Linked DNA regions of Alloyangia pacifica. The protein of the gene in region 2 interacts with the protein of the main gene of each other region in a pairwise test. Links are inferred from orthologs where the notes say so. Each region holds a gene or a part of one and is shown on either strand. Other genes may lie near its edges.

What was found.
Region 1: the proteins of CEW88_RS02485 (region 2) and trkA interact in binary tests that used the Escherichia coli proteins (3 or more experiments, as listed by UniProt). The link is inferred for Alloyangia pacifica from one-to-one orthologs.

What each region holds. Positions count from the first base shown.
Region 1 is NZ_CP022189.1:1,702,806-1,708,153, forward strand. What follows is about bases 2,423-5,296. They hold trkA (Trk system potassium transporter TrkA), read right to left. Parts: upstream 4,611-5,296; coding sequence 3,234-4,610; downstream 2,423-3,233. Other genes in these bases: CEW88_RS08170 (TrkH family potassium uptake protein), read right to left, coding at 2,423-3,230; ntrX (nitrogen assimilation response regulator NtrX), read right to left, coding at 4,765-5,296. Outside these bases: CEW88_RS08155 (phosphotransferase family protein), read left to right, coding at 1-25; GTPase HflX, read right to left, coding at 53-1,306; RNA chaperone Hfq, read right to left, coding at 1,324-1,563; more of CEW88_RS08170, read right to left, coding at 1,716-2,422; more of ntrX, read right to left, coding at 5,297-5,348. UniProt on the Escherichia coli protein: Part of the constitutive potassium transport systems TrkG and TrkH. May regulate the transport activity of TrkG and TrkH systems. Binds to NAD(+) and NADH.
Region 2 is NZ_CP022189.1:504,365-512,194, reverse strand. Bases 2,629-5,598 are described here. They hold CEW88_RS02485 (PTS sugar transporter subunit IIA), read right to left. Parts: upstream 4,361-5,598; coding sequence 3,896-4,360; downstream 2,629-3,895. Other genes in these bases: lptB (LPS export ABC transporter ATP-binding protein), read right to left, coding at 5,232-5,598; hpf (ribosome hibernation-promoting factor, HPF/YfiA family), read right to left, coding at 4,415-4,981; CEW88_RS02490 (sulfotransferase family 2 domain-containing protein), read left to right, coding at 2,629-3,812. Outside these bases: CEW88_RS02500 (glycosyltransferase family 2 protein), read left to right, coding at 1-675; CEW88_RS02495 (DUF5927 domain-containing protein), read left to right, coding at 672-2,372; more of CEW88_RS02490, read left to right, coding at 2,379-2,628; more of lptB, read right to left, coding at 5,599-5,990; CEW88_RS02470 (LptA/OstA family protein), read right to left, coding at 5,990-6,502; LPS export ABC transporter periplasmic protein LptC, read right to left, coding at 6,510-7,109; CEW88_RS02460 (ribonuclease D), read right to left, coding at 7,113-7,727. UniProt on the Escherichia coli protein: Seems to have a role in regulating nitrogen assimilation.

The sequences.
Region 1 (5,348 bases), 1.2 Mb from region 2 along the record:
CGCCGCCGACAAACCCCTGTTCTAGGGGCACGTCTCTACGAAGAGAGATGCGTCACACCGTCTCGAACTGAGCGCGGTCCTTGGCGGTCCAGCGCAGGTGCAGGAGGTAGCCCTCCTCGTCCTGCTCCTCGGACAGCACCAGCCCTTTCTGGAAGAGCCACGCCCGGCGCTTGCCCTCGCCGAAGCCGATCCGCACATCCTCGTCGATCGAGGCCCCCTGCAGCCGCTCGGTCACCGCCTCGAGCAGCCCGTCAAGCCCCTCGCCGGTAATCGCGCTGACCGCGAAGATGCCTTCGTCGCGCGCTGCACGGGCGAGCGCCGCCTCGCGATCCTCCGGATCAAGCTGGTCGATCTTGTTCCAGACCTCGATCTGCGACACGTCCTCGTTGACGCCCAGAGAGCGCAGGATGGCGTAGACGTCTTCGGCCTGTTCCATCGTGCCCGGGTGCGAGATGTCGCGCACGTGCAGCACTAGGTCGGCGGCCAGCACCTCTTCGAGCGTGGCGCGGAAGGCAGCAACCAGCTCGGTCGGCAGGTCAGAGATGAAGCCCACCGTGTCGGACAGGATCACATCCATGCCCGTCGGCAGTTGCACCGCCCGCATCGTCGGGTCGAGCGTGGCAAAGAGCATGTCCTTTGCCAGCACCTCTGCCCCGGTCAGCCGGTTGAAGATGGTCGACTTGCCGGCGTTGGTGTAGCCGACCAGCGCGACGATCGGATAAGGCACCTTGGCGCGCGCCTTGCGGTGCAGGGCGCGGGTCTTGACCACCTTGTCGAGCTGCCGGCGCAGGCGCACGAGTTGCTCGTCGATGGCACGGCGGTCGGCCTCGATCTGGGTCTCGCCGGGGCCGCCGACGAAGCCGAGCCCACCCCTCTGGCGTTCGAGGTGGGTCCAGGCCCGCACAAGGCGCGTGCGCTGGTAGCTCAGTGCCGCCATCTCGACCTGCAGCACACCCTCGCGGGTCGCGGCGCGGTCCGAGAAGATCTCGAGGATCAGCCCGGTCCGGTCGAGAAGTTTCACCTTCCACTCTTTTTCGAGGTTGCGCTGCTGCACCGGCGTCACCGGGCCATCGACGAGCACCAGCTCGACCTCGGCCTCTTTGAGACGTTCCTTCAGCTCGGCAATCTTGCCAGAGCCGAAGAGCGTGCCGGGATGCGGGTCGCGCAGCGGCACAACCTCGCTCCCCACGACCTCGAGGTCGGGGAGAGCGGCGGCCAGGGCCACGCCTTCTTCAAGCGCCATCTCCGCATCGCGGCGATCACGGTCTGCCTTGATATCGGGGTGCAGGACCCAGGCGCGGGTCACATGCGGATCATGTTCGTTCAAGCGGTATCGTCGCCGTCATAAAGGTTGATCGGCTGCGACGGCATGATGGTCGAGATCGCGTGTTTGTACACGAGCTGCGACTGACCGTCGCGGCGGAGGAGAACGCAAAAATTGTCGAACCAGGTGATGACACCCTGCAATTTTACACCGTTGATCAGGAAAACCGTAACCGGAACCTTGGTTTTCCGAACATGGTTAAGAAATGCGTCCTGTAGATTTTGTCTGTCTGAAGCCATTAATTTAGCCTTTTTTTCTTGCTGCAGCCGTTCTCAGGCGCTCCCTCGTTCTTGGCGAGTATGTATCGCAAGTTGCGGAACTTCCAGAGCAAAAATACCGACCCCGCGGCGGGTCGGCCGGCGCTCAGCGCAAAGGCGCCGCAAGCCCCTGCTCAATCGCGCCAAATGTCAGGCGTTAGCAGCACGATGATGCCCAGCACCTCGAGCCGTCCGAGCACCATGGCCGCCACAAAAAGCCCCTTCGCCGCGTCGCCCATCTCGCTCAGCGGGATCGGCTGCTCGGCGGCGGCGCGGATCAGCGGACCGCAATTGGTGAGCGCCGCGACCGTGGTGACCATGGCGTTCTCGAAATCCAGCCCCGAGAGAGCGAAGAGCAGCGAGAAGACCGCGATCGTCATGGCAAAGAGCATGAAGAACACCCAGGCGACAAAGGCCCCCTGCCGGCGGATGCGCCGCGCCATGACGCCGGAGCGGCCCAGCGAATGCGGGTGCACCAGGCGTTCCATCTCGCGCACGCCGGCAAGATAAAGCGCGTAGATCCGCAGCAGTTTCACGCCGCCGGCCGTGGTCGCCACCCCGCCCCCCATGATCGCCAGCCCAAGCAGAATCACCCCCGGCGTCTGCAACCCCGACCAGCCACGCACCGCGCCCCAGTCGGCGCTCTGGAAGCCGGTGGTCGACAGAAATGAAAGCGCCGTGAAAAGCCCGCCCCAGAGCGAGCGCAGCCCGGCGGCGAGATTGGTCTCTGTGCCGATCTCGAAAGAGGCGATCCAGTGCCGCAGGAAAAGCGCGGCGGGCAGGACAAGCACGATCAGCAGCCCCAGGCGGAACTCGGGATCATGGCTCAGCTTCGACCCCGCGAGACCCTTCGTGTCACCAGAGAAGGTCAGCCGCGAGAGGGCAAAGAACAGGAAGAGGAAGATGATCATCTCGCCCGCCATGCCGCTCTGCGCCGTCTGCGGCCCGCCGATGGGAGAAATTCCCGAAGTCGAGAGTGTCGACATGGCATGGCTGAGCGCCACCAGCGGTTGGTCGCCCGCCATCAGCAGCATCACCCAGAGCGCCACCGTCAGGCCGACGTAGATCGGCGCCAGCACCCGCGCCGAGGCGGCAAGCCGCAGCGCCGGGTCGGTCACGTCGCGCCGCGCTGCGCCCGCGTCAACGCTCTGGCCGGGCTCACCCGAGGCGGTAACCTCGAAGCCCCCCAGCGTCAGCGGCGCCAGCAGCGCCGCCGAGCTGACCCAGATCAGCAGCCCGCCCATCCAGCCCACCTGCGCGCGCCAAAGGTGCTCGGCCGCCGAAAGGCGCTCGGGGGCAAAGAGCGTGGCCCCGGTGGTCGTCAGGCTCGAGACCATCTCGACATAGGCGTTGAGAAAACTGGTGGTCCGCACCGCCTCGTGGAACGGCACGGCGAGCATGGCAGGCAGCAGCAGGAAGGTCGCGAGCAGTGCCAGCAGCTGCCGCGGCGCCGAGCGGTAATGGGTCCGGGTCGCCTGGGCGATGCCGATCAGCGTGGTCAGCACCAGCCCGACGATGCCCGCGTAGAAGAAGCTGCGGGCGTCGTGGAACTCCTCATGCGCCAGCGCCACGGCGGCGGGGGCGATCATCGAAGCACTGGCGATGCTCGCGAGCAGGATCAGAAGGGGCGTGCGGCTGAGCGTGCGCATCGATCAGAAGAAGTCGATCGAGACCTGCAGGAGCCGCTCGACCTCCGGCACGTCCTTGGCCAGCGCGAACATGACGATGCGGTCGCCCTCTTCGATGCGCAGCTCGCCGGTGATCTTGATCACCTCGCCGTCCTTCATCACCGCGCCGACCAGCACGCCTTCGGGGAATTCGATCTCGCGGATCATCCGCCCGGCGATGGACGAGGTCGAGAGCACCTCGGCCTCGATCACCTCGGCCTCGGCGTCACCGATCGAGTAGACCGAGCGCACCCGGCCGTGGCGGATATGGCGCAGGATCGAGCTGACGGTGGTGGCGCGCGGGTTGATATGGGCGTCGACTCCCATCGGCTCCATCAGCGGCACCAGCGTGGGGTCGTTGATCAGCGCAATGGCCATGGGGCAGCCCTCGGCCTTGGCGCGCACGGCGGCCAGCAGGTTGGTCTTTTCGTCGTCGGTCACGCACAGCACGGCGTCGGCGCGGCTGATGCCTGCCTCGCGCAGAAGCGCGGTGTCGAGCGCGTCGCCATGCAGCACGATGGTGCGCTCCAGCGCGTCGGCGGCGCGTTCGGCGGCGGCGCGGTCCTTCTCGATCACCTTGGCGCGGATGCGCTCGGCACGGCTTTCCAGCGCGCGCGCCACCGCAAGGCCGACGTTGCCGCCGCCCAGCACCACGATCCGCTCTTGCTTGCGCTGCGCCTTGCCGAAGATCTCGAGCGTGCGCTGGATGTCGTCGGCGTGGACCAGCACGTAGCAGGCATCCCCGACGAAAATCTGATCACGCGGCTCGGGGGCAAACAGCGTGCCCTCGCGGCGGACGCCCACCACCACCGAACGCAGCGTCGAGAAGAGGTCCGAGAGCTGCCGCAGCGGCGTGTTGATGATCGGGCAATGCTCGTCGATGGTCAGGCCGAGAAGCTGCGCCCCGCCCTCGAGAAAGCGCTCGGTGTCAAAGGCCGCAGGGGCTGAGAGGCGCTGCAGCGCGGCCTCGGCGACCTCCTTCTCGGGCGAGATCACCACGTCGATCGGCAGGTGGTCGCGGCGATAAAGGTCCGAGTAGATCGCCGTCAGGTAGCTCTGCGAGCGCAGGCGGGCGATCTTGCGCGGGATGGCAAAGATCGAATGGGCCACCTGGCAGGTGACCATGTTGACCTCGTCCGAATAGGTGGCGGCGATGATCATGTCGGCGTCGCGCGCGCCGGCCTTGTCGAGCACATCGGGATAGGAGGCGAAGCCTGCGATCCCCTGCACGTCGAGCGTGTCGGTCGCCCGCCGCACCAGGTCGGGGTTGCTGTCCACCACGGTGACGTCGTTGCGCTCGCCCGAGAGATGACGGGCGATCTGCCAGCCGACCTGGCCCGCGCCGCAAATGATGACTTTCATGTCGTCTGCCCAAATTGCTGGCCCGAGGCCCCGAGTGTGCCCGGCATGACATGCCCGGTGCGAGCGGTCAATGCACGGGCGCCCCCAGGGCGTTTCCAGCCCCGCCCACGAGGCGGAACTGTCCCGGAATTAAACCCTTTATCCGGCGCCGCTCTCAGGAGGCGGAGGTCACCTGGTCTTCCTCGATATAGGCGATGCGCCCGCCGGATTTCGCCCCGGTCACCACGCCCAGCGACTTCAGCTTGCGGTGCAGCGCCGAGCGCTCCATGCCGACAAAGGCCGCGGTGCGCGAGATGTTTCCGCCGAAGCGGTTGATCTGGGTCAGCAGGTACTCCCGCTCGAAAGCCTCGCGCGCCTCGCGCAGCGGCAGGGTCGCCAGCGTGCCCGAGAGCACCACGCGGCCCTCCTCGTCCTCGCCCGCCGGGCCGTCCTGCGGCAGTTCGCGCGCCTCGATCGGGCCGCTTCCGTCGCCGAGGATCAGCACGCGCTCGATCAGGTTCTTGAGCTGGCGCACGTTGCCCGGCCAGATCATCGTCTGGAGGAGCGCGACCGCGTCGTCCGAAAGCTCGCGCAGCGGCAGGCCCTGGGTGCGGTTGAAGCTCTCGATGAAGTGGCGCGCCAGCAGCGGGATGTCCTCGCGCCGGTCCTCGAGCGAGGGCACGGCGATCGGCACCACGTTGAGCCGGTGGTAGAGCTCCTGCCGGAAGGTGCCCGCGGCGATCTCGGCTTCGAGGTCGC
Region 2 (7,830 bases):
CTGCTGCGCACCTATGGTGACGGGCACTGGGTGCTGGTGGTCGATCCCGACGAGCTCTTCCTCTACCCGTTCTGTGACACCCGCCCGCTGCGTGCCCTGACCGACTGGCTCGACGCCTCGTCGATCAAGAGCTTCTCGGCCATGCTGCTCGACATGTATCCCAAGGGGCGGCTCGACGCGCAGCCCTACACCGCTGGGCAGGACCCGCTGGAGATCGCGTCGTGGTTCGACTCGGGCAACTACTCGGTGAAGCGCAACAAGCGCTTCGGAAACCTCTGGATCCAGGGCGGGCCGAGGGCGCGGGTGTTCTTTCCGGACCAGCCCGAGCGCGCCCCGGCGCTGAACAAGGTGCCGCTTGTGAAATGGGACCGGCGCTACGCCTACGTCAGCTCTACACACATGCTGCTGCCGCGCGGATTGAACCTCGTCTACGACGAATGGGGAGGAGAGAAGGCCTCGGGCCTGCTGCTGCACACCAAGTTCCTCGACACGTTCAACGCCAAGGCCGAGGAAGAGCTGAGCCGCAAACAGCACTACGCGGGCTCGACCGAATACATCGCCTACGCGGACGGCATCCGCGACAACCCGGATCTCTGGTGCAAGTGGTCCGAGAAGTACATCAACTGGCGCCAGCTCGAGATCCTCGGCCTCATGTCCAAGGGCAACTGGGCATGAGCGTCGGGATCGTCATGCTGGTGCACACCGCCTTCGACCGCGCCGAGCAGGTGGCCCGGCACTGGGCGAAGGCCGGCTGCCCCGTGGTGATCCATGTCGACGAGAAGGTGGCAAAGAAGACTTATACCGCCTTCACCGAGGCGCTGTCGGACCTGCCGCAGATACTGTTCTCGCGCCGCCATCGCTGCGACTGGGGCACCTGGGGGCTTGTCGCCGCCAGCCAGGACGCCGCCGAGCTGATGCTCGAGCGCTTCGAGGGCGTGCGCCATGTCTATCTAACCTCGGGCTCCTGCCTGCCGCTTCGCCCGGTGGAGGAGCTGATCGACTACCTCGACGCGCGCCCGCAGACCGACTTCATCGAAAGCGCCACCACCGCCGATGTGCCCTGGACCGTGGGCGGGCTGGACCATGAGCGCTTCACCCTCTTCTTCCCCTTCTCCTGGCGCCGAAACCGCTATCTCTTCGACCGGCTGGTCGAGGTGCAGCGTGTGCTCCGCGTGAGCCGCCGTATCCCCAGGGGCGTGGTGCCGCACATGGGCAGCCAATGGTGGTGTCTGACCCGGCACACACTGTCGGCGATCCTCTCCTCGCCGGAGCGACGCTGGCACGAGCGCTATTTCCGCCGCGTCTGGATCCCAGACGAGAGCTACTTCCAGTCCCTCGCCCGCCTGCATTCGCGCAATATCGAGAGCCGGTCGCTGACGCTGTCGAAGTTCGACTTCCAGGGCAAGCCGCACACCTTCTACGACGACCACTTGCAGCTCCTGCGCCGCTCCGACTGTTTCGTGGCGCGCAAGATCTGGCCGCATGCGAGGCGTCTCTATGACGCCTTCCTCAACCACCCCGAAAGCCTCGCCAACCGGCAAGAGCCGAAGCCGGGCAAGATCGACCGCGTCTTTGCCAAGGCGGTGGACCGGCGGACCCGGGGCCGCGCCGGGCTTTACATGCAGTCGCGCTTCCCCAACTTCGGTTGGGAAAATGGGATGACCGCCGGGCCGTATTCGGTCTTTCAGGGGTTTTCCGAGCTCTTCGAGGAATTCGAGCCCTGGCTCGCCCGCGCTACCGGGGCGCAGGTGCATGGCCACCTCTTCGCCCCCGAGCGGGCGGAGTTCGCCGAAGGGCAGCCCGTGCTGAGCGGCGCGCTTTCGGACGGCGCCGCGCTGCGCGACTGGAACCACCGGGCCTTCCTGACCAACCTCATCTGGAACACCCGTGGCACCCGCCAGTGCTTCCAGTTCGGCCCACACGATGCTCCCGAGATCATGTGGGACCTCGCACGCGATCCCAATGCGCAGATCAGCGTCATCTCGGGCGCCTGGGCCGTGCCCCTGTTCCGCGCGGGCGGGGATTTCTCCACCCTCCGCGCCGAGGCGGCCGCGCTGCAGAGGGCCGAGCACCTGCTGCTCGACGAGCTGCGCTCGCCCGAGGCCAAGGCGCGCATCCGCATCTGGACAATGGCCGAGTTCATCGAGGCGCCGATGGAGCCGCTTCAGCTGATCCTCGATGAGATCGGCCAGAAGGAACCGCGCCGGCTTGCCGAAGCACCGGTGCTGCGGGACCTCGGCGGCTTCGGGCGCTTCCTGCAGAACCTCAAGAACCAAGGGATGCACCCCTACCTCATGGGCGACTTCCCGGTCGAGCCGGCCCTGCGCCCCACCGCCGCACCCACCCGCAAGTCCTACCTCGTGAAGAACTGAGTTTTCATGTCCGATCGTTTCGACAGTTTCGTCGTCTTTGCCGAGATGCGCACCGGCTCGAATTTCCTCGAGGCCAACCTCAACGCGCTGGACGGCGTCACCTGCCACGGCGAGGCCTTCAACCCGCATTTCATTGGCTATCCCAACGCGAGCGACATCCTCGGGATCACCCAGCCCGAGCGCGAGGCCGATCCGGTCCGTCTCCTGCAAGCGATCCGGCAGGAGACGCCCGGGATGGGCGGTTTCCGTTTCTTCCACGACCATGACCCTCGGGTGTTGCAGCCTTTGCTGGACGACGAGCGCGTCGCCAAGATCGTGCTGACCCGCAACCCAGTGGAAAGCTACGTCAGCTGGAAGATCGCCCAGACCACTGGTCAGTGGAAGCTGACCAACGTCAGCAAGCGCAAGGACGCGCAGGTAACCTTCGACGGCGCGGAGTTCGAAACGCATCTGGCGCGTCTACAGGACTTCCAGCTCAGGCTGATGACCGCGCTGCAGGTGAGCGGGCAGACGGCCTTTTACGTGGGCTACGAGGACCTGCAGAGCCTCGAGGTAATGAACGGGCTGGCCAAATGGCTCGGCGTCCCGTCGCGGCTCGAGTCGCTGGACGGCAAGCTCAAGCGGCAGAACCCCGAGCCGGTGGTCGAGAAGGTCGCCAATGCTGGCGAGATGGAGCGGGCGTTGACCCGGCTCGACCGGTTCAACTTGTCCCGCACCCCCAATTTCGAGCCGAGGCGCGGGCCGGTGGTGCCGGGCTACGTCGCTGCCGCCGAGACGCCGCTGCTCTACATGCCGATCCACTCCGGCCCGACCCGCGCCGTGCGCCGCTGGCTCTGCGCCCTCGACTTGGTCGAGGACGAGGCCCTCACCGGTGACTTCAGCCAAAAGTCCCTGCGCCAATGGAAACGCGCGCGTCCCGGGCACCGCAGCTTCACGGTGATCCGCCATCCCCTCGCCCGCGCTCATGAGGCCTTCTGCAGCCGCATCCTGTCGACCGGTCCCGGCAGCTTCGGGCGCATCCGCAAGACCCTGCGCCGCGCCAATGGCCTGCCCCTGCCCGAGGGTGCGCCCGGTGCTGACTACAGCCTCGCCCAGCACCGCGACGCCTTTGCCGCCTTCCTGGTCTTCCTCAAGGCCAACCTCGCCGGGCAGACCGCGGTGCGGGTCGACGGCCATTGGGCTTCGCAGGCGCAATGCCTGCAGGGAATGGCCGAATTCACCCTGCCCGACATGATCGTCCGCGAGGAAGAGATGGCCATCTACCTGCCGGCTCTTGCGATGCAGGTTGGCCACGCCGCGCCCCCTGAACCGGAGGCGGAGTCGCAGCAGGATGCCGCGCCCTACGCGCTGGCGGACATCTACGACGCCTCTCTGGAAGAGCTCGCCCGCGAGGCTTACCAGCGCGACTACCTGATGTTCGGCTTTGGCGATCTGGGTTGAACCGGTCTCCCCCGAACCGGACACGGAAAAGACAAGGAGCGGACCTCTCGGCCCGCTCCTCTGGAATGTCCTGTCTGTCCAGCTCAGGCCGCCTGCGACGAGCGGTCCTCGGTCAGCACAGCGTAGAGCGTCGACGGATCGGGGTTCGCCCGCAGCTTGGTGCAGAGCGCCGCGTCGCGCAGCGAACGCGACACCAGCGCCAGTGCCTTCAGGTGCTCCACGCCCGCGTCTTCCGGCGCGAAGAGAGCAAAGACGATGTCCACCGGTTGCCGGTCCACCGCCTCGAATTCGACGGGTTTATCCAACAGGATGAACACGCCGTGCACCCGGTCGATACCGGTGATACGGGCATGCGGCAGCGCCACGCCGTGGCCCACACCAGTGGGTCCGAGGCTTTCGCGCTCCATCAGAGCCTCCACGGCCGAGGCCGCGTGAATGCCATAGGCGGATTCGGCCAGCTCAGCGATGTCATGCATCAGCCGCTTCTTGCTGCTTGCCGCCCCGACGACCTTCACGGCCTGCGGTTTCAGGAGTTCAAGAAAGGTCATTGACCGCCCTTTACTGTCTGCTCGAAGGCGCCGATCCACCGACTGCCCCATCCCTTACGGATCGATCCAGCCGATATTGCCGTCTTCACGCCGATAAACGACGTTCACGCCATCCTTCTTATCATTGCGGAAGACCAGCACGGGAGCTCCGGCCAGTTCCATCTGCATAACGGCTTCGCCGACGGTCAGAGAGGGAATCTTGGTTTCCATCTCAGCCACGATGATCGGCTGCAGCGTGTCGGGCTCGTCGTAGTCCTGCGAGTCCTCTTCGCGGGCGAGGATATACGAGGCCGCGTTGTGGAGTTCAACGGGCTCCGCGCGATCCTTGTGATGGTCCTTCAGCCGCCGCTTGTAGCGACGCAGCTGCTTGTCGATCTTTTCGCCGCAGCCGTCGAAGGCAGAGTAGATCTCGGTCGCCTTGTCCTTGGCCGAGGTGGTCAGCCCTGTAGAGAGGTGAACCGTGACCTCGCAGACATATTCATGCGCACTCTTGGAAAAGGTGATAGTCGCATCGGTCGGACGCCCGGAGTACTTGCCAAACACCGTGCCAAGCTCTTGTTTGACATGGGTTTGAAGTGCGTCGCCGATATCGATCTGCTTTCCTGTGATCTGATAGCGCATCTTTGTTCCTTCTCTCTTTGGATCCGTTCGCATCCAGCCCTAGGGCTGCCTCAGATGTGGTGCGGATCAGGGGTGACGCAAGCCCGCTGCAGAATGGATCCGGGGGTCCCTCTCCTCAGGGGACGCGAGTTCCGGAGCTGCAGAATAACGGTGCGTCATACACTCATTTGAGGTCAGCAGCCCCCGATTTGTCAATGATCTGTCGCGAACGGGTGAGCCCATGATAGGCGGATTCGCTCGGAGAATCGCGTCAGCTGATGCGGAAATTCTCACCAAGGTAAACGCGGCGCACGTTTTCGTTTTGCACCACCTCGGCCGGCGTGCCCGACATGAGCACATGCCCGTCGTGCAGGATGTAGGCCCGGTCGACGATCTCGAGCGTCTCGCGAACGTTATGGTCGGTGATCAGCACGCCAATGCCGCGCTTCTTCAGATCGGCCACGAGATGCCGGATGTCGCCGACGCTGATCGGGTCGACACCGGCGAAGGGTTCGTCGAGCAGCAGGTACTTGGGGTTGGCTGCGAGGCAGCGGGCAATCTCGACCCGGCGCCGCTCGCCGCCCGACAGCGCCAGCGACGGCGCGCGGCGCAGATGCTCGATCGAGAAACTGCCGAGCAACTCCTCGAGCCGCTCGCGACGGCGGTGGCGATCGCTCTCGGCGATATCGAGCACCGCGGCGATGTTGTCCTCGACCGAGAGGCCGCGGAAGATCGACTTCTCCTGCGGCAGGTAGCCGATGCCGAGCCGCGCGCGGCGGTACATCGGCAGGTAGGTCACGTCGCGCCCGTCAATGGTGACCTGCCCGCCCTCGGGGTTCACAAGGCCGGCGATGGAATAAAAGGTCGTGGTCTTGCCGGAGCCGTTTGGCCCGAGCAGCGCGACGACCTCGCCGCGGTCGAGCTTGAGTGAGACGTCGCGGATGACCGTGCGCTTGCGGTAGCTCTTGCGCAGGTGATCGATCCGCAGGCCGTGGCTGCCTTCGGTGACGGTGAGCGTCGGGCGGGCCATTAGTTCTGTCCCTGCCCGCTGCCGTCCTGATTGATCACCGTCTTCACCCGCCCGGCCATCTGCGCCGTGCCGTTTGTCAGGTTCACCACCATGCGCTCGGACGTCAGCGCGTTGCCGCCCTGTGTCAGCAGGACATTGCCGGACATCACCACGGTGCCGCCATCAATGTCGTAATCGGCGCGTTCGGCCTCGGCGGCTTCCTCGCCGCTGACCAGCGTGACACCGCCGCTGGCCTCCATGCGCTGGATCCGACCCTGGCCGCCGTCCTGTCCCTCGGCATAGACCACCAGCACCCGCGGCGCGGCGAGGCGCATCTCGCCCTGTCCGATGACAACATTGCCAGTATAGAGCGCGGTGCCGTCGGTCTGGTTGACCTCGAGCTGATCGGCGGTGACCTCGACCGGCGCGCTGGTGTCCTGCGTCATGCCGCCAAAGGCCACCTGCGTGCCCTGGGCAGCGGCAAGCCCGCTCCAGGCGAAGAGGGCAATCATCAGGGCGACACTGCGGACCATCGGGATCTCACTTCTTTTTCGGATCGTATATCAGCTTCACGCCATCGGTGAAAAGCAGTTGCACGTCATCGGTTTCGCCGGAAGAGGTGATTTTGAGCCGACCGGCAGTGAAACGGCCGGCCGGCCCTTCTCCGCTGACCGGAGCCAGCGTCTCCGCCTCGATCCGGTCGAGCGCCGTGCGCATCTTCTCGGTGACCATCTCGTAGCCCGCGGAACTGGTGATGCGGACGCTCTTCTGCAGCAGTGCGCCCTTCTCCTCCTCGCGGATCGTGGCGAGGTCGGCGTCGAGCGTCAGATGGCTGCCGTCGGTCATGTCCATTGTGGCGGAAAAGCCATCCGCCTCCAGTTCACCCTCGCGTTTGCCCGTTGGGCGGAGGCGCTGTGCGGTCATGGTGATGGCATCGCCGCGCGCCGTGGTCCCGGCGTATTGCGGCGCCATCACCACTTCCGAATCCGGCACGCTGCCCTCGGCGAAGGGCAGATCCTGCGAAGTCTGCGAGCCGCGCGACAGCAGGAACAGCGTCGAAAGCGACGCCAACGCCACCAGCGGAAGGAGCAGCTTCAGCCAGGCGATCAGCCGTGAGTATGTGTCCCCGCGCTGCACCATCGGTCAGACATGGGCAAAGATGTCAGTGTCCGGCCAGCCGGCGAGGTCGAGCTTCGCACGGGTCGGCAGGAACTCGAAACAGGCCTGGGCGATCTCGCGGCGCCCCTCGCGCTCCAGCATCGCGTCCAGAACCGCGCGCAGGCGGTGCAGGTGCAGCACGTCCGAGGCGGCATAGTCGAGTTGCGCGGGCTTGAGCTCGGCGGCACCCCAGTCGCTCGACTGCTGCTGCTTCGAGATGTCGACCCCGAGCAATTCATGCGTGAGGTTCTTCAGCCCGTGGCGGTCTGTATAGGTGCGCACCAGCCGGCTGGCGATCTTGGTGCAATAGACCGGTGCGGCCAGAGCGCCGAAGGCATGGTACATGGCGGCGATGTCGAAGCGGCCGAAGTGGAAGAGCTTCAGCACCTGTGGATCCTCGAGCAGGCGGCAGAGGTTCGGCGCCTCGGTCTGTCCACGGGCGATCTGCACGAGATGGGCCTCGCCGTCGCCGCCAGAGAGCTGTACCACGCAGAGCCGGTCCCGTTGCGGGTTGAGCCCCATGGTCTCGCAGTCGATGGCCACGGCCGGACCAAGATCAAGCCCGTCCGGCAGATCCCCCTGATAAAGATGGTTCGCCATGACGGCCCTTTCGCTTGCAACTCACCCGCACGCCCGCACATAGGCCCGAGCCCGGCGCCATGCAACTGCGCGTGGCAAGGCAGGACCGCCATACTCCCCGTCC